Regions from separate parts of the Amycolatopsis sp. NPDC006125 genome, predicted to be linked through region 1. Evidence: riboswitches for the same ligand, from Rfam matches in the RefSeq annotation. Region 1 holds a riboswitch; each other region holds the start of a gene.
The links. A riboswitch is a leader RNA that binds a small molecule or an ion and turns the genes downstream of it on or off. The one in region 1 is predicted to bind thiamine pyrophosphate.
Positions count from the first base shown of each region.

Region 2: it holds a riboswitch for thiamine pyrophosphate, as region 1 does, so the genes downstream of both, thiC (phosphomethylpyrimidine synthase ThiC) here and ABZ193_RS05230 (thiamine ABC transporter substrate-binding protein) in region 1, are expected to answer to the same signal.
Region 3: it holds a riboswitch for thiamine pyrophosphate, as region 1 does, so the genes downstream of both, thiO (glycine oxidase ThiO) here and ABZ193_RS05230 (thiamine ABC transporter substrate-binding protein) in region 1, are expected to answer to the same signal.

Region 1 is NZ_JBEXTZ010000006.1:81,285-91,445, forward strand. Features, by position in the region: gene ABZ193_RS05205 (Pr6Pr family membrane protein) at 32-298, opposite strand; gene ABZ193_RS05210 (hypothetical protein) at 1,357-1,677, opposite strand; gene ABZ193_RS05215 (hypothetical protein) at 1,655-2,161, shown strand; gene ABZ193_RS05220 (hypothetical protein) at 2,403-2,621, opposite strand; gene ABZ193_RS05225 (4a-hydroxytetrahydrobiopterin dehydratase) at 2,686-2,976, opposite strand; TPP riboswitch at 3,010-3,120, shown strand; gene ABZ193_RS05230 (thiamine ABC transporter substrate-binding protein) at 3,143-4,183, shown strand; gene ABZ193_RS05235 (iron ABC transporter permease) at 4,180-5,781, shown strand; gene ABZ193_RS05240 (ABC transporter ATP-binding protein) at 5,784-6,791, shown strand; gene ABZ193_RS05245 (ABC transporter permease subunit) at 6,788-7,654, opposite strand; gene ABZ193_RS05250 (ABC transporter ATP-binding protein) at 7,651-8,655, opposite strand; gene ABZ193_RS05255 (sigma-E factor regulatory protein RseB domain-containing protein) at 8,652-9,710, opposite strand; gene ABZ193_RS05260 (response regulator transcription factor) at 9,855-10,161, shown strand, end outside.
Region 2 is NZ_JBEXTZ010000010.1:71,500-80,905, reverse strand. Features, by position in the region: gene thiD (bifunctional hydroxymethylpyrimidine kinase/phosphomethylpyrimidine kinase) at 1-195, opposite strand, end outside; gene thiD (bifunctional hydroxymethylpyrimidine kinase/phosphomethylpyrimidine kinase) at 221-1,036, opposite strand; gene thiC (phosphomethylpyrimidine synthase ThiC) at 1,036-2,679, opposite strand; TPP riboswitch at 2,672-2,798, opposite strand; gene ABZ193_RS07950 (MFS transporter) at 2,906-4,099, shown strand; gene ABZ193_RS07945 (TetR/AcrR family transcriptional regulator) at 4,042-4,611, opposite strand; gene ABZ193_RS07940 (alpha/beta hydrolase) at 4,693-5,415, shown strand; gene ABZ193_RS07935 (Uma2 family endonuclease) at 5,480-6,031, shown strand; gene ABZ193_RS07930 (trypsin-like peptidase domain-containing protein) at 6,028-6,942, opposite strand; gene ABZ193_RS07925 (hypothetical protein) at 7,456-7,770, opposite strand; gene ABZ193_RS07920 (nucleotide kinase domain-containing protein) at 7,807-8,961, shown strand; gene ABZ193_RS07915 (hypothetical protein) at 8,975-9,406, opposite strand, start outside.
Region 3 is NZ_JBEXTZ010000010.1:82,252-92,412, forward strand. Features, by position in the region: gene ABZ193_RS07975 (thiazole synthase) at 48-809, opposite strand; gene thiS (sulfur carrier protein ThiS) at 814-1,014, opposite strand; gene thiO (glycine oxidase ThiO) at 1,014-2,120, opposite strand; TPP riboswitch at 2,115-2,223, opposite strand; gene thiE (thiamine phosphate synthase) at 2,255-2,911, shown strand; gene ABZ193_RS07995 (TetR/AcrR family transcriptional regulator) at 3,318-3,902, opposite strand; gene ABZ193_RS08000 (hypothetical protein) at 3,978-4,202, shown strand; gene ABZ193_RS08005 (alpha/beta fold hydrolase) at 4,195-5,106, shown strand; gene ABZ193_RS08010 (hypothetical protein) at 5,160-6,056, opposite strand; gene ABZ193_RS08015 (GntR family transcriptional regulator) at 6,225-6,953, opposite strand; gene ABZ193_RS08020 (SIS domain-containing protein) at 7,081-8,088, shown strand; gene ABZ193_RS08025 (BadF/BadG/BcrA/BcrD ATPase family protein) at 8,085-8,999, shown strand; gene ABZ193_RS08030 (DUF3159 domain-containing protein) at 9,105-9,758, opposite strand; gene ABZ193_RS08035 (SGNH/GDSL hydrolase family protein) at 9,982-10,161, shown strand, end outside.

The sequences.
Region 1 (10,161 bases):
GGTGGAGTTCCGCTTCAACGTCTGACCCGGCCTACGGCGCCGATCGCTCCGGCGGGGCCGACACCCGGTGGTCGGGGGTCGGCGTGTCTCGCAGGAGGGCCGGCATCCGGGCGTCGGCGAGTTTGAACAGTGCCGCGAACGCCAGGGCGAGCACCACGACGAGCACCGCGTTGCGGAGGGCTGCTCCGAGGCCCAGTTCCGTCACGTCCAGGAACGGGTACGGGTACCAGTCGGTGAAGGCGCCCTGCGTGAAGATGTGGACGAGCCATGCCAAGGGCCACACGAAGGCGTCGACCACGAGATCCGTGGGCGCGGCCCGAAGAGCAGCCAGCCGCGATCGTCGCCCACGGGGAGATGTAGTGGAAGCCGATGGTCGCGGCCAGGGCGGCTCCGGTGAGGTGCACCTGGGGCGCCAGCACGATCGCGATCACCAGTCCGGTGATGAGGATCCCCAGTAGCGCGTCCAGCCGCACCACGCGCCAGACCGGGCCGTCGAAGGTGGGGCGCCACACGAGCACCAGCGCGGCGGCGAGCACGAGCAGGTTGCTCTCGATGGTGAAGTAGCTGAAGAGCCGCCACAGGCGGACCCCGAGGCGGAGCGCCTCCCCGGTCTGCCGGAGTTCGCGTCGGCGCCGCCGGTGAATATCAGCGCCAGCTGGACGGCGAGCGAGGCGATCACGACGAGCCCGTGCCAGCAGCGGGACACAGTCCGGGACGTTCGAGCCGCGGGAATCAGGTGACCGAAAGTAGCTCGTGGGTCCACGGAGCGCGAGCTCATGGCGCCGGGCCGCGGTCTCCGGGCGCGGCGGGGTGGGGTGGGGCGGCGCGAGGGCCGTGGGGCTGGTGGGCGGTGCGCGGGCTGGCGGGCCGGTGAGCCGTTGGGGGTGTCAGGGGCTGGTGGGCGGTGCGCGGGCCGGCGGGCCGGTGAGCCGTGGGCGATGTGTCGGCTGGCGGGCTGGTGGGCTGTGGGGGTTCCAGGGGTTGGTGGATGGTGCGCCGGCTGACGGGCCAGTGGGCCGTGGGGGTGTCAGGGGCTGGTGGATGGTGTGCCGGCTGACGGGCCGGCGGGCTGTCGGGGTGTCAGGGGCTGGTGGGCGGTGCGCCGGCTGGCGGGCCGGTGGGCTGCGGGGGTGTCAGGGGCTGGTGGGCGGTGCGCCGGCTGGTGGGCGGTGCGCGCGCCGCAGGGCGGGTGGACCATGAGCGGTGGGGCGTGCTGAGGTGGCAGGGCGCCTGCTCAGGGCACAGCGGAGCCCGCCGCCGGCGGCTGGGCGACACCGAAAGAACGAGAGAACGCCCAGGCCGGGGAAGCCTGGGCGTTCTCTCGTGAACTGCGGGCGTCGAGCCCGTAACCGCCGATCAGCAGGTCACGTTCACCGAGCCGCTCGACTCGAACGACACGTGCACGTGGTCGTAGTGGTTGGCCGTGGCGTCGCCGCGGTCTTCCATCGTCGACCAGCCGCTGCCGTCGTTGTAGCGCTGCCTCCAGATCACGTACTTGACGTTGAACTCGGACTGGTTGGCCAGCAGGTAGTCGGCGATGGCGTTGCCCGTGGACGTGTCCACCATGAAGTCCAGCGCGAGGCCACTGGGGTGGTCGCTCGTGCCGGAGCGGCCCGCTCGGCCGCCGATGTCGTCCACGCCGAACTTCGCGGCGATGTGGTTGCCCACCTTCGCCACGTGCGGCAACGTGCCCTCGAGCACCGACGAGCAGGCGTTCGCCGCCTTGGTCGTCGTCTTCGGGGTCGTCTTCGTGGACTTCGGCGTCGACTTCGAAGTGGTCGACGGCGGGGGCGCCACCGGCGGCGTCGTCGTCACCGGCGGGGGAGGCGGTGGCGGCGTCGTCGTGCTGCTCGACGTGCTCGTCGGGGCCGAGGTCGTCGGCAGCGGCTTCATCTGCGCCGCCATGCTGGCCGTGTCCTGCCTGCTGAAGTTGCCGGTCAGCCAGACCGCGAAGCCCAGCACGAACGCCGCGGCCAGGCCGATCGCCAGGGGGACTCTCAGCGATTTCGCTTTGGATCTATGTCGACCCACCATTCGGAAGATCACCATTTTCGGGGAGGGGACTTTTCGGCCGTTCGGGGGATGGCCGCCCGTGACATTACGAATAGGACACGGAAAAGTCACCAACGAGTGGTCATGGACACAGATCAACTGCGCGTGAAAAAGGCCCGCCGGGGTACCGGCGGGCCTTTGACCTGCTGGAACTCAGCCCAGCGCGGCGAGCACGAGAACGGCGAGCAGGGTGATCACGGTGGCCAGAGCGGTGACCCAGGCGCGCTGGGCCGGCGACAGGGCGGGCGTGGTGTTCATGGCGGCGAACCTCGGGGTGAGCAGGGACTTCCGCGCGTGACAGCGCCCACGACACCCCTGTCGTTACAGACCGGCGGCCGACGTGACCGAAATCACTCCTGTGGTCCCCGATGTCGCGCCGTGTACCAGAACACGGCCCCCGCCGCGGCGATCATCAACCCGAACGCCAGCGTCCCGACCACCACCGCGCGCGTCTCGCCGGGCGGTTCGACGGCGGTGGACGTGACCGCCGAAGCGGTCCCTGCGAGCACTCCCAGCAACAAGGCGACGGCGGCCCCCACGGCGGCCAGTCGCGTGACAACCTTCCTCATGGTGCGTTCCCTCCACCAGGGGCAACGCACGGGACCGGCCGCGAAGTTGCCGGTCCGGCCTAGATCACAGCGCGTCGATCGTGCCGTCGATCTGTTCGGCGAGCGACACGTCCTTCGCGGTGATCCCGCCCGCCGAATGGGTGCTGCACCGGAACGTCACGGTGCGCCACCGGATGTCCATGTCCGGGTGGTGGTTCACGCCCTCGGCGATCTCGGCGACGCGATTGACCACTGCGATGGCCTGCGGAAAGTCGGCGAGTTCGGCCGTGCGCTCCAGCGCGTCGCCCGCGCGCTGCCAGTACGGCAGCTTGTTGAGGGCCTCGGAGATCTCGGTTTCGCTCAGTAGTTCCGCCATGTGCTCCATGGTGGTACGGCGGCGGGTACGCTGCACGGTTGCCACGGGAGTCCGGGTCCACCGGGCTGAGAGGCGGGTTCGCCCCGCGACCGTTCGCACCTGATCCGGATCATGCCGGCGCAGGGAGGGCCCCGACCTTTCTCGCCGGAACGAGCGAGGAGTGGTCATGAGATTCCGCACGGGCGTCCTGGTCGGCCTTGTCGCCGCCCTGACCGCGGGCTGCACGCTGGCCGGCAACGACGCGGAGGACGGCCCGGCCACGGTCACGCTCGTCACCCACGACTCGTTCGCCGCGCCGCAGCAGGTGCTCGACGCCTTCCGGCAGCAGACCGGCATCACGATCAACGTCGTGAAGAAGGGCGACGCGGGCGCGCTCACCAACACCCTGGTGCTCACGAAGGCCAACCCGATCGGCGACGCGGCGTTCGGCGTCGACTCGACCTTCGCCTCGCGCGCGCTCACCGAAGGCGTCTTCGCGCCCTACACCAGCCCCGAGGCCGACCGCGGCCCGCAGCGCTACGCCGTGGACTCCGAGCATCGCCTGTCCGCCGTCGACGTGGGCGACGTCTGCGTCAACATCGACACCACCTGGTTCGCCGAGCGCGGCATCCCGGAGCCCGCGACCTACGACGACCTGATCAAGCCCGAGTACAAGGACCTGCTGGTCGTGGAGAACCCGGCCACCAGCTCGCCCGGACTGGCGTTCCTGCTCGGCACCATCGCCCGCTACGGCGAGCAGAACTGGCAGGCCTACTGGACCCAGCTGAAGGACAACGGGATGCGCGCCGTCGCCGGCTGGGAGGAGGCCTACGGCCAGGACTTCTCCGGCTCCTCCGGCAAGGGGCCGCGTCCGATCGTGGTGTCCTACGCGTCCTCGCCCGCGGCGGAGATCGGCGAGGACGGCAAGCCGCGCACGAAGGCGCTGCTGGACACCTGCTTCCGCCAGGTCGAGTACGCCGGTGTGCTGGCCGGCTCGCCCAACGCGGCCAACGCGCAGAAGGTGATCGACTTCCTGCTGTCCCAGCAGTTCCAGGCGACGGTGGCGGAGAACATGTACGTCTACCCGGCGCGGGAGGGCGTGGCGTTGCCCACGGCGTGGACGACGGCCGCCCCGCTGCCGCCGAACCCGGCGAGCCTGCCCGCCGAGACGGTGCAGGCCGGGCGCGAGCGGTGGATCGAGCAGTGGCGCTCCTTGCTCGGCCAGTGAGCCGTGCCGGGCTCGGGCTGGCGGCACTGGCCGTGCTGCCGCTCGGGTTCCTGGTCGTCTTCTTCGCCTGGCCGGTCGGCGCGATCCTGCGGCTGGGCTTCGTCGACGGCGAGGTGCTCGCCGCGCTGGCCGAGGGCGAGACGTGGCGGCTGGCCTGGTTCACGGTCGCGCAGGCCGCCGGTTCGACCCTGATCGCCGTGGTCGCCGGCCTGCCGGTCGCGTTCCTGCTGGCGCGCGTGCGGCTGCCCGGGGTGGCGGTCGTCCGGACGCTGGTGCTCGTCCCGTTCGTGCTGCCCACCGTGGTGGTGGGCCTCGCGTTCCGGGCGCTGTGGACCGACGGCGGCTGGCTGTCCATCGTGCTGGCCAACGCGTTCTTCAACGTCGCCGTCGTCGGCCGCACGGTCGCCGGGCTGTGGGCGTTGCTGGACTCGCGGGCCGAGGACGCCGCCCGCGCGCTGGGCGCGTCCCGCTGGCGCGCGTTCCGCTCGGTGACGCTGCCCGCGCTGATGCCGGCGATCACGTCCGCGGCCGCCGTCGTGTTCCTGTTCTGCGCCACCAGTTTCGGCGTGGTGCTGATCCTCGGCGGCGCGCGGTACCGCACGCTGGAGACCGAGATCTACCTGCGCACCGAGAACCTGCTCGACCTGACCGGCGCGGCGGCGCTGTCGCTGGTGCAGATCGCCGCCGTGCTGGGCGCGCTGCTGCTCGGCGCGGCCGCTCGCCGCCGCCGGGAGAGCGCGTTGCGGCTGCGGTCGCGCCGGGAGACCGCGCGCCGCCCGGTCGGCGGGGAGTGGGCCGTGGTCGGCGCCGCGGTCGTCGTGCTCGGCCTGCTGCTGACCCCGATCGTCGCATTGCTGGTGCGCTCGGTGTCCACCGCGGACGGCTGGAGCCTGGCCGGTTACCGGGCGCTGTCCAGCACCGGCAACGACGGCACGCTCCAGGTGTCCGGCTGGGACGCGGCGCTGAACTCGCTGCGCACCGCGACCGACGCGACGGTGCTGGCGATGGTCATCGGCGTGTCGGCGTCGGTGCTGCTGGTCGCGTTGCGCCGGTCGCCGGGACGGCTCGCGCGCGGCGTCGGCGAGTCGATGGACGCCGCGCTGATGCTGCCGCTCGGCGTGTCCGCTGTGACCGTCGGGTTCGGCTACCTCATCACGCTCGACGCGCTGCCCGGCGACCTGCGCCGGTCGCCGCTGCTGGTGCCGCTCGCGCAGGCGCTGGTGGTGATTCCGCTGGTGATCCGCACGGTGCTGCCCGTGGTGCGGTCGATCGACGACCGCCTGCGCCAGGCCGCGGCCACCCTCGGCGCGAGCCCGGCGCGGGTGTGGCGCGAGATCGACGTGCCGCTGGCGTTCCGCGCCGTCGTCGCCGCTGCCGGGTTCGGCTACGTCGTCGCGCTCGGCGAGTTCGGCGCGACGAGCTTCCTGGCGCGCCCGCAGACGCCGACCCTGCCGGTCGCGATCGCGGCGCTGATCGCGCGGCCGGGCCAGCTCAACAACCAGATGGCGTACGCGGCGTGCGCGCTGCTCATGCTGGTCACCGCGGCCGCGGTGATCGTGATCGACCGGCTCGCGTCCGGCCGGGTGGGGGAGTTCTAGCCATGGCGTTGACCGTGTCCGGCCTGACCGTGCGGTACGGCCCGTTCACCGCTGTTTCGGGCGTGGACCTGGAGATCGCCGACGGCGAGGTGCTCGCGCTGCTCGGCCCGTCCGGCTCCGGGAAGTCGACGCTGCTGCGCGCGATCACCGGCCTGGAGCCGATCACCGCGGGCAGCGTGCGCTGGGACGGCGCCGACCTGGCCCGCGTGCCGGTGCACAAGCGCGGGTTCGGGCTGGTGTTCCAGGACGGCCAGCTGTTCCCGCACCGGGACGTGGCCGGGAACATCGCGTTCGGCCCGCGGATGCACGGGATGCCGCCGGCCGCGCGCGCGGAACGCGTGAGCCGGCTGCTCGACCTCGTCGGCCTGGCCGGCTACCAGAAGCGGCGGGTGACCGAGCTGTCCGGCGGTGAGGCGCAACGGGTGGCGCTGGCCCGCGCGCTCGCGCCGGAGCCCCGCCTGCTGCTGCTCGACGAGCCGCTGTCCGGTTTGGACGCCGGGTTGCGCGAGCAGCTGGCCGTCGACCTGGCCGAGATGCTGCGCAGCGCGAAGATCACCGCGCTGCTCGTCACGCACGACCAGGAGGAGGCGTTCACGCTCGCCGACCGCGTCGCCGTGCTGCAGGCCGGGAAGATCCGGCAGGCCGGGGCGGTGCGCGAGGTGTGGCGGCGGCCCGCGGACGAGAACGTCGCGCGCTTCCTCGGCGTCACCACGGTCGTCGACGGCGAGGCGGCGGACGGGATCGTGCGCTGCCCGTTCGGCGAGGTCGCCATCCCGGACGCTGCGGACGGGCCGGTCCGGCTCGGCCTGCGCCCCACCGGGCTGCGGCTCGCGAGCGCCGGGATCACCGGCGAGGTGCTGAGCAAGGTGCACCGCCGCGACAACGTCCGCCTGTCCGTGCGCACGAGCGCAGGCACGGTGGACGCGGTCGCGGCGGTCTCCGCCGACGTCAACCCGGGCGACGAGATCAGCATCGCCCCCGACCCGGACGGCGTCGCCCTGATCGGCTAACCGTCCTTCGTGGACAGCCGCGCGTAGGCCAGGGACAGGCCGATCACGACGTAGCACGCGGCGCGGATCGCGCCCTCGCCGAGCTGGTCGGCCGGGATCGGATCGCGCAGGATGTCCGCGATCGCGGTCCAGGACTGCGGCAGCAGGAACGGGTGCAGCCAGTCCACCGCCGACAGCAGGAGCAGCACCGTCGACACCACGACGCCGGCCAGCATCGACACCACGACGACCATCGGGTGCTCGGTGCACGCCGAGATCGCCAGCGCGATCGCCCCGACCGCCCACAGCTGCAGCGTCACCCACACCGCCGCCAGCGCGACCCGGCCCAAGGCGTCCACAAAGGACAGGGTGTTGCCGGACAGCGTGAACAGCGATCCGGTCCCGTTGATCACCAGCCCGGTCACCATCGCGACCACGGCCATCAGCAGCGCCGCGGCCAGCGTGAAGGACGCGACCCCGAGCGCCTTCATCAGCAGCAGCCTGCCGCGGCTCACCGGCGCGAGCAGCAGCCCGCGCAGCGTGCCCACGGCCGATTCACCGGCCAGCGCGTCGCCCGCCGACATCGCCGTGACCAGCGGCAGCATCAGGTTCAGCGTCAGCCCGAGCGTGGCCAGCGGCAGGACCAGCGCGTTCCCGGCTGCGGACGCCAGCAGCGCGTTGTCGCCCTCACCACCGCTGGGCCTGCCGCCGCTGTCGCCCGCGATCGTCAGCCCGATCCCGACGATCACCGGGATCAGCGCGAGCAGGCCCAGCACGATCAGCGTGCGCGGGCGGCGGAAGATCCACCGCAGCTCGGCGCGGTAGAGCCGGTGGAACGGCACACTCCACCGTTCCACCGGCGCCGCGTCCAGTGTCGCCGTCATGACGCCCCTTCGTCCACATCCGGCAGGCCCCCGGTTTCGGAATCCCGTTGCGTCAGCCGCGCGAACAGGTCCTCCAGCCCGGTGCGGGCCCGCTTCGCCTCGTGCACGGACACCCCGGCCCGCACCAGCGTCTCGATCACCTGCGGCGCGGTCGCCGCGCTCAGGTCCGCCCGCACGCCCTCCGGCGTGAGCCGGCCGGGGATGCGGTTGTCGCGCAGGGCGGTGAGCGCCTTGTCACCGTCCGGAGTGGACACGACCAGCGACGGCGTGCCGGACTCCAGCAGCTCGTCCAGCTCGCCCTGCGCCACCACCGTGCCGTCGTGCAGGACCGCCACGTGCGTGCAGGTCGCCTCGACCTCGGCGAGCAGGTGCGAGGACACCAGCACGGTGACGCCCTCGGCGTGCAGCTCGCCGATGATGTCGCGGATCTCCCGCGTGCCCGCCGGGTCCAGGCCGTTCGTCGGCTCGTCCAGCACGACCATCCGCCGCGGCACGAGCAGGGCGGAGGCGAGCCCCAGCCGCTGCTTCATGCCCAGCGAGTACCCCCGGTAGCGCCGGTGCGCGGCGTGCCCGAGCCCGACCCGCTCCAGCGCGTTCTCGACCGCGCGGGGGATCGCCGCCGACGACAGCCGCGGCTCGGCGGCCGCGACGCGGCGCAGGTTCTCCCGCCCGGACAGGAACGGGTGGAAGCCCGGCCCCTCGACCAGCGCGCCGACATCCGGCAGCGCTCGCGGCGCGCCGTCGGGCATCCGGTGACCGAGCAGCTCCACCTCGCCCTCGGTCGGGCGGACCAGGCCGAGCAGCATCCGGATCGTGGTGGTCTTGCCCGACCCGTTCGGCCCGAGCATGCCCAGCACCGCGCCCTCCGGCACGTCCAGATCGACCTGGTCCACCGCGACCGCGGTCCGGTACACCTTGCGCAGCCCCCTGGTCCGCGCGGCGAGTGCCGGACCCGCGGTGGGCGCTTCGACCGAAGCGCCCACCGGCAGTGTCTCCGTCATTTCGCTCCCAGAGCCTCGATCAGCACCTGCTCCGGCACCGCGCCGACGGCGAAGCGGCCGTCGTCGGTGACCAGCGCGGTGCCGACCTTCGTGGTGATCACGTAGCCGGTGCCGAACGCGCCGCTGACCGGCTTGCCGAACTGCGCCAGCAGGGCCTTCGGGTCCACGTTCTGCCCCCGCTCGCCCTGCTGCGGCGCCAGCGCCTCGGCCGGGAACGAACCGGTCAGGACGCTGTCCCAGCCGTCACCGCTGACCTGCACCGCGTCCTCGACGGCCCGCTGGTCCGGGTGCTCGGCAGGCGCCTGCTCCTCGGTCACCTTCGCGCCTTGCGGCGGGGTGAACTGGAACTCGCTCGCCGGCTGCGGCGCGAACGCGATGTCGCTGAACGCCACCTGGAACGCGGGGTCCGACGTGCCGTAGGTCATCACGGCCAGGCGCAGCGGCACGCGCTTCTCGGCGTCGACCGCGACGCGCACCTCGCGCAACAGCGTGCGCTCGGTCGGCTTCGGCGTCAGCACCAGCTCGTACGCCGCGCGTCCGGCGACGCGGGCGGTGCCCTCGACCGTCACGGTGCTGCTCTCGCGGACCTTCGCGAGCACCTGCGTCGTCGCCGTCGCCGGGTCGCTGAGCTGGTACTCCTCCGGCTTCTGCAGCGCCTCCGGCGGCACCGTGACCTTCGTGGCCTCGTTCGACGCCGAGTTGTACGTCCACACGGTCGCCCCGTTGCGGACGACGGTGTGCTCGCTGGCCCCCTGCTCGATCGCGAGCTTGCTGTTGCCCGCGCCGTCGTTGTAGACGCGGGCCGCGTCGATGTCCAGGCTCGCGCCCCCCGGCAGGGTCGAGACCGGCAGGCCCAGGTTGTTGTCCACCTCGACCGTGCCCGCCAGCGCCGGCGTCTTGGTGGTGGCCACCGACTGCACCAGCTCCTCCGCGCTGATCGGCGGCAGCTCGGGCGCCTCGCCCGCGGCCGCGGGCATCGCGAGCCAGGCGAGCCCGGCGGCGCCGAGCGCGGACCCGGTGACCGCGGCGGTGATGGCCTTCGTCTTCGGCTGCATCTCTTCTCCCTGTGTCAACCGAGCACCAGTGTGCTCTTTCCCCGCCGCTGACACTCCTCGATCCGCCCTGAGATGGCCCTGAGATGCTGAGAGACCGCTGAGAGCGCGCGCCCGAGCTGGAAAAACCGGGCATGCTAGACAACCGTGAACCCTCGGATCCTCGTGGTGGACGACGAGCCCGGTGTGCGCAAGGCGCTGCACCGCGGGCTGCGCGCGGAGGGCATGGACGTCGTCACCGCCCCCGACGGCCCGAGCGGCCTGCGCCTCGCGCAGACCGGGTCGTTCGACGTGCTGTTGCTGGACATCATGCTCCCCGGCCTGTCCGGGTACCGGGTGCTGCAGGCGCTGCGCGCGCAGGGCATCACCACGCCGGTGCTGATGGTGTCGGCCAAGGACGGCGAGGTCGACCAGGCCGACGGGCTCGACCTGGGCGCCGACGGCTACCTGGTCA
Region 2 (9,406 bases), on a different contig from region 1:
GGCCACGATCCGCGCCGGGATGTCGGACCGGTCGTGCACGCCGAGCGTGTTCTGCACGGTCACCGCCGTGACCGCGACCAGGCCGTGCACCCCGCAGGTCAGGAACGTGCGCAGGTCCGCCTGCAACCCCGCGGCACCACCGGAGTCGGATCCGGCGATGGTCAGGGCGGCAGGCGGACTCGCGTTCTGGCTCATGCCCCCAGTGTCGCAAACCCGCCGATCAAGCGAGCCGCCAGAACGGGGACACCGGCCCGACGCCCTCGCCCAGCGGGTACGCCTCGGCCACGCACCGCTCGATGAACCGCTTGCCCTCGTCCACCGCGTCCGGCACCCCGAGCCCCTTGGCGAGGAACGCGGTGATCGACGAGGCCAGCGTGTCGCCGCCGCCGTGCGTGTGCGGCGTGTCGATCCGCCGCGCGGACAGCTCGATGAACTGCACGCCGTCGGACAGCAGGTCGACGCACTCCGGGTCGTCGTAGAGGTGCCCGCCCTTGACCAGCACCCACATCGGCCCCAGGGCCAGCAGCGCCCGCGCCGCGTCGCGCTGGCTGGCCCTGTCGGTGACCTCGACGCCGGTGAGCAGCCGGACCTCGTCCAGGTTCGGGGTCACCAGCGTGGCGCGCGGGAACAGTTCCGTGCGGATGGCTTCCAGCGCCTCCTCGCGCAGCAGGGCGTCCCCGTGCATCGACGCCGCCACCGGGTCCACCACGAACGGCACGTCCGCGTTGCGTCCGATGTGGACCTCGTCGAGCGTCTTGGCGACGGCGGTGATGATCTCCGCCGTCGCCAGCATGCCGGTCTTGGCCGCGTCCACGCCCATGTCCCCGGCCACGGCCTTGATCTGCGCCGACACGACGTCCGGCGGGATCTCGGTGAAGCCCTGCACACCGACGGAGTTCTGTACGGTGACCGCGGTGATCGCGGTCATCCCGTGCACCCCGCAGGCGAAGAACGCCCGCAGGTCGGCCTGGATCCCCGCGCCACCGCCGGAATCGCTCCCGGCGATGGTCAGCGCGGTCTTCGGGGTGACGCTCATTACGGCTGGACCACCGGGAGGTAGACCTGCTTGCCGTTCTCGGCGAACTCGGCCGACTTCTCCTGCATCCCGGCCTCGATCGCATCCACAGTGGACAGCCCGTGCTCCTCGGCGTACTTGCGGACGTCCTGGGTGATCCGCATGGAGCAGAACTTCGGCCCGCACATCGAGCAGAAGTGCGCCGTCTTGGCCGGCTCGGCGGGCAGCGTCTCGTCGTGGAACGAGCGCGCGGTGTCCGGGTCGAGCGAGAGGTTGAACTGGTCGGTCCAGCGGAACTCGAAGCGGGCCTTGGACAGCTCGTCGTCCCAGTCCTGGGCGTACTGGTGGCCCTTGGCGAGGTCAGCGGCGTGCGCGGCGATCTTGTACGCGATCACGCCCGCCTTCACGTCGTCCCGGTTGGGCAGGCCCAGGTGCTCCTTCGGCGTCACGTAGCACAGCATCGCCGTGCCGTACCAGCCGATCTGCGCCGCGCCGATGGCGGAGGTGATGTGGTCGTAGGCAGGCGCGATGTCCGTCGTGAGTGGACCGAGCGTGTAGAACGGTGCCTCGCCGCAGAGCCGTTCCTCCAGCTCCACGTTCTCCTTGATCTTGTGCATCGGCACGTGGCCGGGGCCCTCGATCATCACCTGGACGTCGTGGGCGCGCGCGATGTGCGTGAGCTCGCCGAGCGTCTCCAGCTCCGCGAACTGGGCGCGGTCGTTGGCATCCGCGATCGAGCCGGGACGCAGGCCGTCGCCGAGCGAGAACGTCACGTCGTAGGCGCGCAGGATCTCGCACAGCTCCTCGAAGTGCGTGTACAGGAACGACTCCTTGTGGTGTGCCAGGCACCACGCGGCCATGATCGAACCGCCGCGGGACACGATGCCGGTCACCCGGTTCGCGGTCAGCGGGATGTAGCGCAGCAGCACGCCGGCGTGCACGGTCATGTAGTCCACGCCCTGCTCGCACTGCTCGATCACGGTGTCCCGGTAGACCTCCCAGGACAGCTTGGCCGGATCGCCGTCCACCTTCTCCAGGGCCTGGTAGATCGGCACCGTGCCGACCGGCACCGGGGAGTTGCGCATGATCCACTCGCGGGTTTCGTGGATGCGCTTGCCGGTGGACAGGTCCATGATCGTGTCGGCGCCCCAGCGGGTCGCCCACACCATCTTGTCGACCTCCTCCTCGACCGACGACCACACGGCCGAGTTGCCCATGTTCGCGTTGACCTTCACCAGGAAGTTCTTCCCGATGATCGCGGGCTCGCTCTCCGGGTGGTTGCGGTTGACCGGGATGACCGCCCGGCCCGCGGCGACCTCGTCGCGCACGAACTCGGGCGTGACCCGCTCGCGCGCGGCGATGAACTCCATCTCGCGGGTGATCACGCCGGCCTTGGCGAAGCCCAGCTGCGTGTTGTGCTCCCGGTTCGCGATCCAGTCGGCACGCAGCGGCGCCAGTCCACTGTGGACGTCGATCGCGACGTCGGGGTCGGTGTACGGGCCGGAGGTGTCGTAGACGTCGAAGTGGTCGCCGTTGGTCAGCTCGATGCGGCGGGCCGGGACCTTCAGCCCGTTTTCGGTGTGGTGGTAGACCTTCCGGGATCCGGTGATCGGCCCGGTGGTCACGGTCGGCGCGACGTTCTTGCCGTTTTCCAGCGTCGTCACTAGAAATACTCCCTACGCCGGCATTACCCGGTCAGGTTCAGCGGTCGGCGGCGCCGGGTCCCAACGGACACCAGCCGCCCTCTCAGCCCGCCAAGGCGCGAGCTCCCGCGTGTTCGGTTGTCCGTCCGACCATGCCACGTCGCGCGGCAGACCTCAAGAGCACGACGGTGAGACCGCTCACCCGCGCTGGAGTTTCACACCGGTGTCAGCCCCTAGGTTGACGATCATGCGAACCACGGCCGCGCTGATCGCGCTCGGCGCCTGTCTCTTCGTGGTCGTCACGGCGGAGACGCTCGTGATCGGACTGCTGCCCGCGTTGTCGGCCGACCTGCGGGTGCCGGTGCCCTCGGCCGGCCTGCTCGTGGCCGGGTACGCGCTGACGGTGACCATCGGCGGTCCGCTCGTGACCGCCGCGACTCTGCGGGTGCCGCGCAAGGCGGCGCTGCTCGGGCTGGTCGCGGTGTTCGCGGCGGGCAACGCGCTCGCGGCGAGCGCGACCGGGTTCGGCGTGCTGCTGGCCGCGCGGGTCGTCACCGCGCTGACGCACAGCACGTTCTTCGCGATCGCGCTCGTGCTGGCCGCGTCGATGGTCCACCCGTCGAAGCGCGGGTGGGCCATCGCGTTCGTGTCGACCGGGCTGAACCTGGCGACCGTCCTCGGCGCGCCGCTGGGCACCCTCGTGGGTGAGGCGTACGGGTGGCGGACGTCGTTCTGGTTGCTGGCGGTCGTGGCGCTGGCCGCGATGGCGGCGGTGGCGCTGCTGGTGCCCGCCGCCCGGACCGCGGAACCGCCGCGGCTGGGACCGGAGCTGCGGGCGCTGGTGACGCGGCCGGTGCTGGTGCTGCTGGCGGTGACGCTGGTGACGGAGACCGGGTTCTTCGTGGCCTACACCTACCTGTCGCCGATCCTCGGCCGGATCTTCCCGCCCGGCGGGGTGGTCGTGCTGCTCATGGTGTTCGGCGCCGGGGCGCTGTGCGGGAACCTGGCCGGTGGGCGGCTCGCGGACCGGTGGCCGTGGGCTTCGCTGCGGGTGCTCATCGCGCTGCTGGCGGCGGCGCTGGTCCTCTTCGCGGCGGTCGCTTCGGTGCGAGCCGGGGCGGTAGTCGGCGTGTTCGCACTGGGCGCGGTGGCGTTCGCCCTGGTTCCTGGGTTGCAGACGCGGGTGGTGGTGGCCGCCGCCGGAGCGCCGACGCTGGCGGTCGCGGTCTACACGTCGATCTTCAACCTGGGCATCAGCGCGGGCGCGTGGCTGGGCGGGCGCGCGTTGTCGGCCGGTGCGGCGCTGGGCGCGTTGCCGCTGCTGGGTGCGGCCGGCGTGCTCGGCGGGCTGGCCGTGTCGGCTCTCCACCGCGCCCGAGCTCTTCAGTCCGGCCGGCGCAGCCCGGCGACGAGCATGCCGACCAGGCGGCGCGCGTCGTAGGGGTGCTTGCTGCTCGCGCCCGCACAGAGACCGCCGATGCCGCGCATCAGCTCGTACGCGTCGAGGCCGTCGCGGATCTCGGCCGACGCGGCTTCGAGCAGCTGTGTGCAGACCGGGACGAGCCGGTCCAGGAAGTAGGAGTGCAGGGGGTCGTAGCAGGGGTCGTCGGACTGCAGCACGGCGGGCAGGCCCTGCTTGGTGATCACGAAGTCGACGAACCGGTCGAGCCACTCCGCGACGGCGGCGTACGGGGTCCCGCTGGCGGCGAGCAGCGCCGGACCGGCCTCGGCGAGCGCTTCCACCTGGTGCCGGTAGACCGCGATGATCAGGTCCGCCCTGGTGGGGAAGTGGCGGTAGATCGTGGCGGTCCCGACGCCCGCCTTGGCCGCGATGTCGCGGATCGGCGCCTCCACCCCGGACGCGACGAAGACCGCGGCCGCCGCGTCCAGCAGGGCTTTCTGGTTGCGCCGCGCGTCGGCCCGCTTGGGTGCGCTGTCGTCCACGCCGTCCATTCTCCCACCCGGTGGTAGCTAATCGGGACACTGTCCCGTATGTTAACCGGGACAGTGTCCCGTTTCTGATCGGAGCGAACGATGGCGACCTACCTGCTGGTGCACGGCGCGTGGCACACCGGGGAGTGCTGGACGCGGGTGACGCCGTTGCTGGAGGCGGCCGGGCACCGCGTGCTCGCGCCGACGCTGACCGGCTACGGCGATACGGTGCACCTGGCCGGCCCCGAGGTCGGCCTCGACACGCACGTCGCGGACGTGACCGGTCTGATCCGCGCGGAGGACCTCACCGACGTGGTGCTCGTCGGGCACAGCTACGCCGGGCTGGTGATCTCGTCGGTGGCGAACGAGCTGCCGGACCGGGTCGCGCGGCTGGTGTACCTGGACGCGATGGTCCCGGAGGACGGCGAATCCGCGGCGGACGTCCTGCCCGTCACCCAGGGGCTGATCGACCTGGCGCTGGCCTCCGAAAGCGGCTGGCGCGTCCCGCCGATGCCCGAGCTGCCGCCGCCGGCCGGCCTGTTCGGCGTCACGGATCCTGATGACATCGCCTGGCTGCGCACGATGCTGTCCGACCAGCCGGTGCGCTGCCTGCAGCAACCGGTGCGGCTGGACAACCCGGCGACGCGAGCGATCCCGCGGACGCACATCCACTGCACGGTGAAACCGGAGGGCTTCGCGCGCCGCCCGGTGCCCGCCGTGCAGCCCAACGGAACGCCCGCGGAGGTCTGGGAACTGCCCACGGGCCACGACTGCATGATCACGACGCCGGTGGAGCTGAGCGAGCTGCTGCTGAAGCTCGCCTGAGGGTCGCGGACTGACGTGCCGGACCGCGGTTGACCACGGGAAACGCCCTTCTAGGCTGCGGCGGATGGGCAACTGGGAAACTCGGCTTCGCGAGTGGCAGAACCTCGACGTGCCCGAGGGCTGGCGGGCGGAGATCACCCCGGCAGGGGTGACACTGACGCCGCCCGTCGACAACGGGCACAGCAGGATCGCCGCGTCGGTCCATCGCGCCTTGGTGCGGGCGGTCCCGGAGGATCGGGCCATCCTGCAGAAGCTCGGCGTCTCCATTCGGAGCGCGAGCCGGCTCTACGTGCCCGGCCTGGTCGTGGTTCCGCACCACGAACTGCTGTCCCGTCCGGACAACGTGCCCGTTCCGGCGGAGGCCGCGGAACTGGTGGTGGAGATCGTCTCCCAGGGCAACGCCCGCACTGATCGTGTCGAGAAGCTCTGGGCCTACGCCCAGGCGCCGGTGCCTCTCTACCTCCTGATCGACCGGTACGCCGAGCCGAAGCCGTCGGTCACCCTGTTCTCGGATCCCGTCGACGGGCACTACCGCCGCTCGGAGCAGGTGTCCTTCGGCGAGGAGATCCGCCTGCCCGCGCCGTTCGACCTCGTGCTCGCGACCGCGGCCTTCTAACTCACCAGCTCGCTCGGCGTCGCGAACACGTCGACCATCGCGCCGTTCCTCAGCACCGTGATGGCCAGCCTCGTGCCGATCACCTCGGCGAACAGCTGCCGCTGGATGTCCTGCGCGTCCGTGATCCGCGAGCGCCCCACGGTCAGCACCAGGTCGCCCGGCCGCAGCCCCGCCCGTTCGGCCGGCCCGCCGCGCACCACCTCCACGATCCGCAGCCCCGCGCGCTGCCCGGTGTGCTCGGCGACCTCGTCCGGCAACGGCGCCGGCACCCCGACCACCCCGAGGTACGCCCGCCGCACCCGGCCCTCCACCAGCAGCGTGTCGATGATCCGCCGGGTGGTCTCGTTGATCGGCACCGCCAGACCGAGGCCGAACCCGGCGACCGCCGTGTTGACGCCGACCACCCGGCCCGCCGAATCCGCCAGCGCGCCGCCCGAGTTGCCCGGGTTCAGCGCCGCGTCGGTCTGGATCACGTTCTCGATCACCCGCCCCGCGCTGCGGGTGCGCACCGGCAGCGACCGGCCCAGCGCGCTGACCACGCCCGCGGTCACCGAACCGGCGAGCCCGAGCGGGCTGCCGATCGCCACCACGAGCTGCCCGACGACCAGCTTGTCCGCGTCGCCCATCCGGGCCGCGCTCGGCGCCTCCGACGCGCGCAGCACGGCCAGGTCCGACAACGGGTCCGCGCCGACCACCGTGAACCGCGCCTCGGTGCCGTCCGAGTACGTCGCCGTGCCGTGCGTGCCGCCGCCGACCACGTGCGCGTTCGTCACCAGGTGCCCGTCGTCGGCGAACACGACCGCCGAACCACTGCCCCGGGACAGCCGCACGCTCGCCACGTGCGGCGTCACCTCGGCGGCCACCGTGCTCACCGAGCGTGAGTAGGCGTCGAGGGCATCGGTGTCATCCACCGCCACCACCACCCCGCGATTACACAGTTACATCGTAACCAGTATGCGCTCGTGGCACGCGCGTGTCCTACGGCGCTGGAGCGGTTCGGGGATCACAGTCGTAGACGCTGGGATGGGCTGTAGAAACATCGCAGACACCGTGGCGAAGTGGGGTGAGATTGACTCCGCCTATGAGTTCGGCCCGCCAGTCTGATCATTCGTTGGGCTTGACCAGCGTTGCGCCTAGCAAATCGGGTTTCGCACCACGTCGACCGGTAAGGAGACTGAAAGGCAGGCCCACGGCCTAATCCGAGCGTCCTACACCGAAGCCTAGCCCCGTGGCGACCGCCATTTTGTGACCGGTTGAGCTGATCAAGCCCATTCCGCAGCCCGCCCGACGACTGGGCAGCGGGCCTTGAGCGGGACTTCCCGGGCAGGCGTTCGGTGGAGGTCGCTGGCGGGAGCATCAATGATTTCGGCAGATGCTGGAGTTAGGGCGTGCAGGCGGCTAACGCGCCCGAGTGAGACACAACTTCATCCTTGTCGTGCTGTCTGCGGCTCCAAAGACGATCCGCGAGGGCCGGGTTTTCGTCGGCCCTGCGGAAGGGGCGGCGCTTCTTCCTCCTCTTGTGTGAACGCGTCCTCATCCCGCGTGCGGTACTTCCGCAGTAGCCGGGCCAGTCTCGCGCCATCGAGCGGTGTCGCCGCGACCAGGGCGGCGAGGAGTTGGGCGCGGCTGGTGTTCTCTCCTGCCTGGTTGGCGAGATGTAACAGCAGGTCGAGGCGGTGGTCGACCTTTTCGGGCCAGTGGACGAGCGTGCTGCGCCGTCTTCCGCGGTGCAGTCTCATCTCGACTCCATCTCGTCCATAACCTATGATAAACATATGATGGCTAGCCAGCTGAACACCGGTGTTGCTGCGAACTGCGGTTCGCAGATGCTGCCACTCGAGTCCGACAGGACACCGGTCGATGCCGCGCCGATCCAGATTGCGGGCCGTGTTCTAGAGCCGAGCCCGGTGTTCGACACCTACTGGCGGTTCGCGGCGGCGCGCCAAGCTGTCTACCTTGCCCGGGTAGAGGGTCACCCCGGCCCCTGGACTCGCGATCCGATCCTGCTGAGGCACCGCTTCACCAACTGCTACCGAGCAGCGGACCGAGTAAGCCAGTACTTGATCTCGAACGTGAGCTATGCCGGTGACCAAACGTGGAAGGAGGTGTTCTTCCGTACGATCGTCTTCAAGCTGTTCAATCGGCTCTCCACGTGGCAGCTGCTGAGCCATTCGCTCGGTGAGGTCCGATGGGCCGAGTACTGTTTCGACACGTACAACCGGGTGTTGAGTGGCGCGTTCCAGGCTGGGGAGAAGTTGTACTCCGCTGCCTACGTGATGCCGGCGCCGCGGCTGTCGGAGGTGCGGAAGCACAGCAACCACCTGCGGTTGATCGAACTGATTATGCGCTCGTCGGCACCGCAGCGGATCCAGGACGCGGCCACGATGAAGGATGCCTTCGCCGTGCTCCGGAATTTTCCGGGTTTGGGTGACTTTCTGGCCTACCAGTACCTTATCGACCTGAACTACTCTGCGGGTCTGGACTTCGACGAGATGGAGTTCGTTGTCCCAGGACCTGGGGCTCGCGACGGAATCAGAAAGTGTTTTGGTCCCGCCTCGGCCGGGATTGAGCACGAGATCATCCGTTATATGGCCGATCAGCAAGAAGCGCACTTCGCCCGGCTTGGGTTGTCCTTCCCGGGCCTGTGGGGTAGGCGGCTGCAGCTGATCGACTGTCAGAATTTGTTCTGCGAGGTCGACAAGTACGCGCGCGTGGCGCACCCGCAGGTTATGGGATTGTCGGGGAGGACCCGGATCAAACAGACGTTCCGTCGCGACCCGGCGCCCGTCGCGGCCTGGTTTCCCCCAAAATGGGGAATTAATGACCTGATAAAACACTCGGCAGGGCGAGCGTCGTTACGGGCCGAGATCGTGAATCGTCTCCGATCGGATCCAGTGCCGGAGAACTCGCTGCAGCTAAAACTGGGTTGAACGAGAGCCTTCTTCAGGTTGCTGGATGATCGGATATGCGGCTCAATGTCTGGTCGAGGTCGGACAGGGGACCGTCAATCTGGGCGTAACCTGCTACAACCGTCAGGTGCCCCACGTTGAGTCCGGCTTGCTTTGCGACGTAGCGGACGAGCCGACCCAGCCCCAGATAGTTGCCGTAAGCGCGTTCAACTAGATAGTGGCTGCGGTAGTGCGCGACGGCGTGAACCCGGTCGGCTTCGCGTTGGAACGCGATGTTGCTCAAGCAGGGACCGCCGCGGCCATGACGCCCCCGAGAGGGATGGTGGATTAAGATTCCTGGATCATTGATTTCCGACGGTCTGGCTGCGTCTCCGGCGGTGGCCACCGCAGTCTCGTACTGAGCGCGTATCACTCGGTCCCCATGCAGCGCTTTGATGACGGGCGCGAGTTGGTCGACGGGTGCCGG
Region 3 (10,161 bases), on a different contig from region 1:
TAAACCATACGTGCTCGCCGCGGCAAACCGAGGTGAAGCCGGGTTTTTCAGCGCGGCGGGCTGGACGCGTGCGCCCAGAACCGCTGCGGGATCCGGCCCGCCTGCCGGGCCAGCCGCCCGGCGACCACCGCCGAGCGCATCGCGTACGCCATCCGCTCCGGGTCCTGCGCCCTGGTCACCGCCGTGGACAGCAGCACCGCGTCGCACCCCAGCTCCATCGCCAGGGCCGCGTCGGAGGCCGTGCCGATGCCCGCGTCGAGGATGATCGGCACGCCCGCGCGCGCCACGATCAGCTCGATGTTGTGCGGGTTGCGGATGCCCAGCCCGGTGCCGATCGGCGCGCCCAGCGGCATCACCGCGGCGCACCCGGCCTCCTCCAGCCGCAGCGCGAGCACCGGGTCGTCGTTCGTGTAGGCGAACACGGTGAACCCGTCTGCGACGAGCTGCTCGGCCGCGTCGAGCGTCTCGACCGGGTCGGGCAGCAGCGTCCGGTCGTCGGCGTGGACCTCGAGCTTGATCAGGTCGGTCTCCAGCGCCTCGCGGGCGAGGCGCGCGGTCAGCACGGCCTCCGCGGCGCTGCGGCAGCCCGCGGTGTTCGGCAGGAGCCGGATCCCGAGGCGGCGCAGCAGGTCCAGCACACCGGAGCCGCCCTCGGCGTCCGCGCGGCGCAGCGCGACCGTCGTCAGCTCGGTGCCGGACGCGACGAGCGCCCGTTCCAGCACCGACAGGTTCGCCGCGCCACCGGTTCCGATGATCAGCCGTGACCCGAGCTTGTGCTCGCCGATCACGAGCTGGTCGCCGTCGAACATGACCTCACCCACCTTGCACCGCCGTCAGGATCTCCAGCCGCGCGCCCGCGGGGACGGTCCTGGCCGTCCACTCGCCGCGGCGCACGACCTCGCCGTTGAGGGCGACCGCGACGCCGCGCTCGGGCGCGTCGACCGCCTTGAGCACGTCGGTCACCGTCGCGTCGTCGGGGACCTCCCGCCACTGCCCGTTGACCTGCACTTCCATCAGACCCCTCCTGTTCCGAGCCGAGCCGGGTCCGCCGCGAGCGCCTCCTCGGGCGGTTTCTCCCCGGCCAGCCAAGCCACGACGGCGTCGGCGGTCACCGGCGCCATGAGCAGACCGTTGCGGTGGTGACCGGTCGCGGCGAGGACGCCGTCGCCGAGGTCACCGATGAACGGGAGCGTGTCGGTGCTGGCCGCGCGCAGCCCGGCGGCGGTTTCGACCAGCTCGTACTCGTCGATGCTGGGGAAGATCCGCTCGGCGCATTCGAGCAGCTCGCGCACGCCGCGGGCGCTCACGGTGTCGTCGAAACCAGCCTCGTACTGGGTCGCGCCGAGGACCAGCTCGCCGCCTTCGCGCGGCACGAGGTACACCGGTCGCCCCTCGACGACGGCGCGCACCGTGCGCGTGGGCGGTGGCAGGCTCGTGCGCCGCGCGCGCAGGCGGAGGATCTCGCCCTTGAGCGGACGGACACCTCGCGCGAGCACCGGGTGCAGCCGGGCGCTGTGCGCGCCGGCGGCGACGACCACGACGTCGCACTGGACCTCGCAGTGGGCGGTGCGGACGCGGCCGGGCTCGACAGCCACCGCCTCGTCGCCGGTGAACTCGGCGCCGTGCTGGAGCGCGGCGGCTTCGAGGGCGCGGAGCAGCTTTCGGTTGTCGACCGCCAGGTCGCCGGGCACGAGCAGGCCGCCGCGCACCGCGCCCAGCCCGGGTTCGAGCGAGCGCAGCCTGCGACCGGTGACCTGCTCGACCTCGCGGCCGACCGACCGCAGGTAACCGGCGAGGATGTCCAGCTGGTCGGCGTCGGCCCGGTCCAGCGCGACGACGATGGTGCCGGCGCGGGACAGCCCCGGGTCGCCGCCGTGTGCCGCAAGCGCTTGCGCGAACGCGGGCCAGCGCCTGAGGGACTCCTCGCCGAGAGCGAGGGACTCCTCCTCGCCGGGCCAGGCCTCGGTGACGGGGGCCAGCATGCCGCCGGCGACCCAGGACGCGCCGCGGCCGGGCGCGGGGTCGACGACGGTGACGCGGTGCCCGGCCGCCGCGGCGCGCCAGGCCACGGACAGGCCGATGACCCCGCCGCCGACGACGGCCACGTGCTGGTTGCTCATCAGAATCACGCTCCCTGCGCCGGCATGATCCGGATCAGGTTCCACGGTCGGAGCGCTGGCAGCTCCCTCTCAGCCCGTGGCTCGGGCTCCCGTGCGGACACCTCCACCCTAACGTGCGAGATAGGGTTCAGGCCATGCCAGGGCTCAGTGGTGACGAGATCAGGAAACGCCTCGACGCGGCGCGGCTCTACCTGTGCACCGGGGACCGGCCGGACCTGGCCGAGTTCGCCGACGCCGCACTGGCCGGCGGCGTGGACATCATCCAGCTGCGGGACAAGCGGGACGGAGCGCCGCTGGAGGCCCGTCAGGAGCTGGCCGCGCTGGAGATCCTGGCGGAGGCGTGCGCGCGGCACGGGGCGCTGCTGGCGGTGAACGACCGGGCGGACATCGCGGCGGCCGTCGACGCCGACGTGCTGCACCTGGGGCAGGACGACCTGCCGGTGCCGCTGGCGCGGCGGGTGATCGGCGACGAGCCGGTGATCGGCCGCTCGACGCACGACCGTCCACAGGCCGAGGCCGCGGCTGTGGAAGAAGGTGTGGACTACTTCTGCACGGGCCCCTGCTGGCCGACGCCGACGAAGCCCGGCCGTCCCGCGCCGGGCCTGGACTTGGTGCGCTCGACCGCGGCGCTCGGCACGGCGCGCCCGTGGTTCGCCATCGGAGGCATCGACGCCGAGCGGCTGCCGGAAGTGCTGGCGGCGGGCGCGTCGCGGATCGTGGTGGTGCGGGCGATCACCGAGGCCGAGGATCCGGCTGCGGCCGCTCGTGCGCTGCGGGCACAGCTGGACTGACACGGGCAGCTCGGCGCCCGCACCTCAGGCTCCCGACCGCACGCGCTGGCGAACGGCCGCGCCCTCACCGCCACCCGCGCGCGGCTCTCTGGCCCGGACACGGGCGAGCCGCCAGCGGCCGTCACGCGACCGGCTGCCCGAGGAGCTGGCGGCGGCCGCCTCACGGATCGTGGCTCGCGCCATCACCGCCGCCCGCGCCGCGGACACATCTCGACTGGTCGCCCCGAGGCGCCCACGGCAGGCACGAGCACCGAGACCGAGGACCCGGCTGCAGCCACTCGCGCGCTGCGGGCACAACTGGACTGACACGGGCCTCCGTGGCCGTGGCTCGCCCGAGCGGTAGCCGAGTGTGGTTCCGCCGCGGTCAAGCCAGACCGACGGACGCCCCAGAACGGCGGGGAGGCTCTCAAGCCACCCGCAGGCGGTCGAGCCGCTCGTGCAGCATCGCGCGAGCCGACTCCGCCGTGCGGCGGCCGAGCAGGATCTGCACCGTGAGGCCGTCCGCGAGGGCGATGAGCGTCTCCGCCTCCGCCGGGACATCCACGCCGGCCCGCACCTCGCCGGCGCCCTGCGCGGCCCGCAACAACACGGCGAGCAGCTCCGCCAGCCCGGCGTAGTGGCCGCGCTGCACCTCGGCCAGTGCCGGGTCGACCGCCGACTGCGCGGTGAATGCCATCCACACCCGCGCCTCCACCGGATCGTCGGCCGCGAGCATCGCCGTCAGCGTCTCCGCGAGCATCGTCACCGGTGACGCGGAACCGCCGATCCTGGCCTGCGCCCGCTCGCTGATCCGCCGGTTCACGTGCTCCTGCGCGAAGACCAGCATGTCCTCCTTGGTGCTGAAGCACCGCTGGACCGCGCCCATCGACACGCCCGCCTCACCGGCCACCTCGCGCAGGCTCACGCCCTCCAGCCCACGGCGGCTGATCAGCGCGCACACGGCGTCCGCGATCTGCCGCCGCCGGTCGTCGTGGTCGATCTTCCTGGGCATGCCGCCACTGTACCGATGCGAGCGCATCGGATCGTGCTACGGTTTCGATGCAGTCGCATCGGAAACGGAGGCGCCATGAACAACGCCCAGAAAGCCCGCTGGATCGTGGGCACGCTCCTGTTCGTCCAGGGCTTCGGCTCGGCCGTCACGGACGCCCTGTGGAACACCACGTTCGGCGTCGCCGGCCTGCTCCGGGCCGCCGGCTTGCCCGGCTGGTTCGACCACGTGGCCGGCACCGTCGGCGCGATCCTGCTGATCTGGGCGCTCACCCGAACCAGCAGGGCGACCGGCCGTGCGTGAACTCGGCCGCCGGGCCTTCCTCGGCACGACCGCGCTCGCGGCCGCGGGCTGCACCCCACCGAAGGCAACCACGGCGGACCCGGTCTTCGTGCTCGTCCACGGCGCCAACGGCAACGCGGGCTCCTTCGCCCCGGTGGTCGCCGAACTGACCCTCGCCGGCCACCGGGCCCTGGCCGTCGACCTCCCCGGCCACGGCCCGCGGGGACACTTCCCGGTCAGCTACCAGACCCCGCAGGACTTGGCCGTCTTCGCGGCCGAACCGTCACCGCTCGCGGGGATCACACTGGCCGACGCCGTCGCGCACGTCGCCGCCGTGGTCCGCCGGGCGGCGGCGCTTGGCCCGGTGGTCCTCGTCGGCCACAGCCTCGGCGGCGCGACGATCACCGGCGTCGCCAACCAGGTCCCGGGCCTCGTCGCCCGGCTGGTCTACCTGTCCGCCTTCTGCTGCGTCCGCCTGCGCAGCGTTCTCGACTGCTTCCTGACCCCGGAAGCGGCCGGCTCGCTCCTGCCCGCCATTCCTGGCATCGGGGATCCGCAGGCCAGCGGCGTGGCGCGGACGAACTGGCGGTCGGCGGACCCCGCGTTCCTCGCGGCGGCGAAGGCCGCACTCGCCGCGGACTACGCGGACAGCACGTTCCGCGCCGCCCTGAACGCGATGGAGCCGGACGAATCGTGGGCACTGACCACCGGTGACGCGCGCGGCGACCCGGCGACGTGGGGCCGGGTGCCGCGCACCTACCTGCGCTGCACGCGGGACCGGGCCATCCCGCTCGCGCTGCAGGACCGGATGATCCGGGAGGCCGACGAAGCGACCCCGCGCAACCGGTTCGACGTGCGCGACCTGGACGCGCCCCACCTCGGCCCCGAGGACCAGCGCGAACTGGCCGTCCTGCTCGCCGGCTGACACGAAACAGGCCCTTCGCGAAAACTCGCGAAGGGCCTGTGGCCGGTTTCGGATCAAGGACTGCTCGGTGCCGTGGTCGCCGTTTCGGACGCGGCGGACGGCGTTTCCTGGACGCTGGTGCTCGGCGTCGTCGTCACGGGGGACTCGGTCTCCTCGGCGCTGGACGACGTCGACGGCGCGCTGCTCGTGCTCGCCGGCGCCCGCTCGTCCTCGCTCGTCGAGCTCTCGGTGACGGTCGTGACCCGCGTGGTCGTCGTCTCGGCGCCGCCGGAACCGCCGACCACCCGGCCCAGCGTCGTCCCGGTGCCGCCGGACACGGTGCTCCCGGTCGCCGCCTCGAAGCCGGTGATCGCCAGCATCCCGACCACGAACGCCACCACACTGGTCGCGACCGCGAGCGTCCACCGGCTCTTCCACCAGGGTTTCGCGGCGGCGGGCGGCGCCTCCTCCTCGACCGGCTGGTCCACCGGCTTCGGGATGAACACCGTCTTCTCGCCGCCTCCGGAACCGCCCTGCCCGGCCACCGGCATCCGGCGCGTCGTGCCGGACAGCGGTGGCGTGATCGGGTGCACGACCCTCGTCGGCATCTCGGTCAGCTGCGTGGCCGGTCTTCGCTGCGCGGCCCCGTTCTGCTGGTGCCTGATCAACGGGTGCGTCGACCGCGGCGCGACCGCGGGCGGCACGACCTTCGTCTGCTGCCGGGTCTCGGCCACGGCCAGCAGCTCGGCCGTCTTGCGCGCGGCCGCCCGCGTGCTGCGCAGCGAGCGCAGGTAGATCTCGCCACCCACGGTCGTCACGATGCTCGCGACACCGGCGCCGATGACCGTGCCCGCCACCCCCAGCGTGGAGCCCAGGAAAGCAGCCGTCACCGCGGCCAGCGCCGACGCCACCACCTGCGCCGGAGACAGCCCGGACTTCTTCTCGGCGCTCTCTTCCTTCTCCTCGGTCATGATCGCGGTGTGTTCGCTCTCCCTCTCGTGTTAACCCCATCGTGTCCAACGTGTTTGTCGATTGAGATGCTCCCAGCGTTGCCGGAAGGTGACGCAGGCCACTCTCAACGTCCACAGTGGACACAGCGGGCTTAACGATCCCTTGACAACGCAAGGGATCTTGGAGAGTTACGGGCGCCGCAGCGTGGTCACGAACTTGTACCGGTCGCCGCGGTAGATGGACCGCACGAATTCGACCGGTTTGCCGTCCGCGGCGAACGAATGCCGCGACAGCAGGAGCATCGGGGTGCCGACGTCGGCGCCGAGCAGATCCGCCTCCTGCGGCCCGGCCAGGGCGGTCTCGATCGTCTCCTCGGCGCTGTCCATCTCCACGCCGTAGTGCTCGCGCAACACCGCGTACAGGGAACCGCCCGCCGACACGTGTTTGCGCAGGCCGCGGAACCGGCCGAGCGGCAGGTGCGTGGTCTCCAGCGCCATCGGCTCGCCGTCGGCCAGCCGGAGGCGGCGCATCCGCAGCACCTTCGCGCCGTTGCGGATGCCGAGCAGCTTCGCCAGCTCGGGCTCGGCCGTCAGCTCCTCGACCTCCAGCAGCTTCGACGACGGCTCGCGACCCTTCGCCCGCATGTCCTCCGTGTAGGACGACAACTGCAGCCGCTGCGCGAGCTTCGGCTCGGCGGCGAACGTGCCCTTGCCCTGCACCCGGTGCAGCCTGCCCTCGGCGGTGAGGTCCGCCAGGGCCTGCCGCACCGTGGTGCGGGAGACCGCGAACTCGGTGGCCAGCGAGCGTTCGGTGGGAATCGGCGAACCCGGCGGCATCGTCTCCAGCAGGTCGAGCAGATGCTGCTTCAACGCCCAGTACTTCGGTTCGCGCTGACCGCGCGTGGCTGACTCCAACATGACCGACTCCTCCTCGAACCGCGCCTCCGGCGCAGGATGAAACTACCCTTTCCGGATGGAACCGCGCCCGGGGTAGCATTGGTCTAGACCTCCGAAGGGATCCAGCATGAGCAACCCCGGACAGCACATGGCCGCGGAAATCGCCGAACAGCCCGCCGTTCTGGGCGCCCTGGTGGCCCGCCGCGGGGAGATCGCCGACGTCGCCGCCGCCATCTCCCGGCGCCCGCCGCGGTTCGCACTGCTGGCCGCGCGCGGCTCCAGCGACCACGCGGCGCTGTACGCGAAGTACCTCATCGAGGTCCTGCTCGGGCTGCCGGCCGGGCTCGTCTCGCCCTCCACGGTGACCCTCTACGGGGCGCGCCCCGACCTGCGGGACGTGCTGCTGGTGTCGGTCAGCCAGAGCGGCGGCTCGCCCGACCTGCTGGAGTTCACCCAGACCGCCCGCAAGCAGGGCGCGCTGACCGTCGCGGTCACGAACACCCCGGCCTCGCCGCTGGGCGGCGCCGCCGAACTGGCCGTCGACATCGGGGCCGGCACCGAGACCGCGGTGGCCGCCACCAAGACGTACTCCGCGACGCTGCTCGCGTTGTACCTGCTCATCGACGCCGTCCGGGGCGGCGACTCGTCCGCCGCGGCCGAGATCGAACCGCTGGCGCGGCAGGCGCTGGAAGTCGACGTGAAGCGCGCCGTGGACCGGTACCGCTTCGTCGACCGGATCATCACCACCGGTCGCGGCTACTCCTACGCGACCGCGCTGGAGTCCGCGCTCAAGCTCGCCGAGACCAGCTACCTCGCCGCCCGCGCCTACAGCGGCGCGGACCTGCTGCACGGGCCGGTCGCGGCCGTCGACGAGGAGACCGCGGTGCTGGCGATCACCGGCGCCGGGCGGGGCGGAGCCGCCCTGCGCGACGTGCTCACCGCGGTCGCCGAGCGCGGCGCCGACGTGCTGGCGCTCGGGTCGTCGGCGGGCGAGGTGCCCGCCGCGGTCCGCATCCCGGTACCGTCCGTGGCCGAGGAACTCGCGCCAGTGCTGGAGGTGCTGCCGGTGCAGCGGATCGCGCTCGGGCTGGCGCTGGCCCGCGGCTTCGACCCGGACCGCCCGCGCGGGCTGAACAAGGTGACCAGGACGCGATGAAGTTCGTCCTCGGGGTCGACGCGGGTGGCACGTCCACGCGTGCGCTGGCGGTTGCCGCGGACGGCACGGTGCTCGGCGCCGGGCGCGCGGGCGGCGCCAACCCGAACTCGCACCCGCCCGCGGAGGCGGTCGCCAACCTGGCGGCGGCGATCCGCGCGGCCACCGAGGTCCCCGGCCGGGCAAGCGCTTGCGTCGTCGGCATGGCGGGCACCGCGAAGCTGACCGACCCGGCGGTCGCGGCCCTGTTCGAGCGCACCTGGCGCGACCTGGGCCTGGACCGCGTGGTGGTGCTGACCGACGCGGAGGTCGCGTTCGCCGCCGCCACCGACTCGCCCGACGGGACCGTGCTGATCGCGGGCACCGGCTCGATCGCGGGCCGGATCCGCAAGCGCCGCATGGTCGCCACCGAGGGCGGCTACGGCTGGCTGCTCGGCGACGAGGGCTCCGGGTTCTGGCTGGGCCGGGAGGCCGTGCGCGCCACGCTGGCCGCGCTGGGCCGCGACGGCGACCTCGGCCCGCTGGCCACCGCGGTGCTGGCCGAGGCCGGGGTCGACGCGACCGACCGGAAGTACGCGTGGCGGCGGCTGATCACGGTCGCCAACGCCGAGCCGCCGGTCCGCCTCGCCCGGTTCGCGCCGCTGGTCGCGGTTGACGACCCGGCCGCGACCGACATCGTCGAGCGCGCCGCCGACCTGCTGGTCACGACCGCGCTGGCGACCCGCGAGCCGGACGAGGACACCCCGGTGGTGCTGGTCGGCAGCGTCCTCGGCGACGGCACCAGGGTCGGTGAGCGGGTGCGGGCGAAGCTGGCCGGGCTCGAGGTCCGCACCAGTTCGGACGGTGTGCTCGGCGCGGCCTGGCTCGCCGCCGTCGAGGCGTTCGGGGAGGCCGCGGCGCGCCGTCCGGGCTGACCGACCAAAGATCCGGGCGTTTTTCGTGCGCGGAGCACGAGTGCCGGGCCCGCCGTCCGTCGTACGGTGTGGGCGGCCCCCGGACCTCCCCCTCGCCGGGGGCTCTTACTCGCGCCCGGACTCCGGCACGACGCGCAGCCCCGGGTGCTCCTTCGGCAGCGTCCGGTACAGCACCCAGCCGCTCACCGCGATCGTCAGCGCCTGCAGCGGCCAGGTCATCACCGTGCGCGCGACGCCCAGCGCGACCAGCTCGCCCGCCCACCACAGCGGCAGGTAGACGACCACGCGCAGCACGTACTGCAGCGACCACACCAGACTCGCCCGCGAGTAGGCGCGCAGCAGGTCGGGATCCTTGCGCCAGCGGGTCTTCTGGCCGAGCAGCAACCCGACCACGACACCCAGGAGCGGCCACCGGACGACCACACTGGTCACCCACAGCAACGCACTGGCCACGTTGGACAGCACCTGGATCAGGAAGAAGTCCTGCGCGCGACCGGTGTGCAACGCGATCAACGCCGCCACGATCACCGCGGCGAGGCTGACCACGACGGCCCGCGCCTTGTCGCCGCGGGTCAGGCGCACCACGCCGACCACCACGGCGGTGGCGATCGCCGCGGCCGCGCCCCAGGCGATCGACGAACCCGCGGCCAGCCAGCCGATCACGAACGCCAGCGGCGGCAGGCTCGCGTCGATCGCACCCTTGCGACCACCCAGGATGCTGCCCAGCGACTCCCTCTGCGGCGTGGCTTGTCCGGTCACCCCTACAGCGTGCCCCAAAACTGTCGGTGCGGGCAGCTACCATCGAGATCTTCGCCACACGATCCGGGCGGACGGCGGTAATGGAGAAGCTCAGGAGGCCGACAACGTAAGAGACTGTGACCTCGCGCTGAACCGACGGTGGCGTAGGTCGGGATTACAGGTGCATCCTGCTGAGTTGTTCGAGGGGCGATCAACACAGGTGCTGGCGAAAGGGGACGGCAGCGTGCGTGAGTACGACAGCTATGTCGCACTGGGTGACAGCTTCACCGAAGGTCTCAACGACTTCAACCCGGACGGGACCTTCCGAGGCTGGGCCGACCGGCTCGCCGAGATCCTGGCCGAAGGACAACCAGGCTTCCAGTACGCCAACCTGGCGCTGCGCGGGAAGATGCTCGCCGAAATC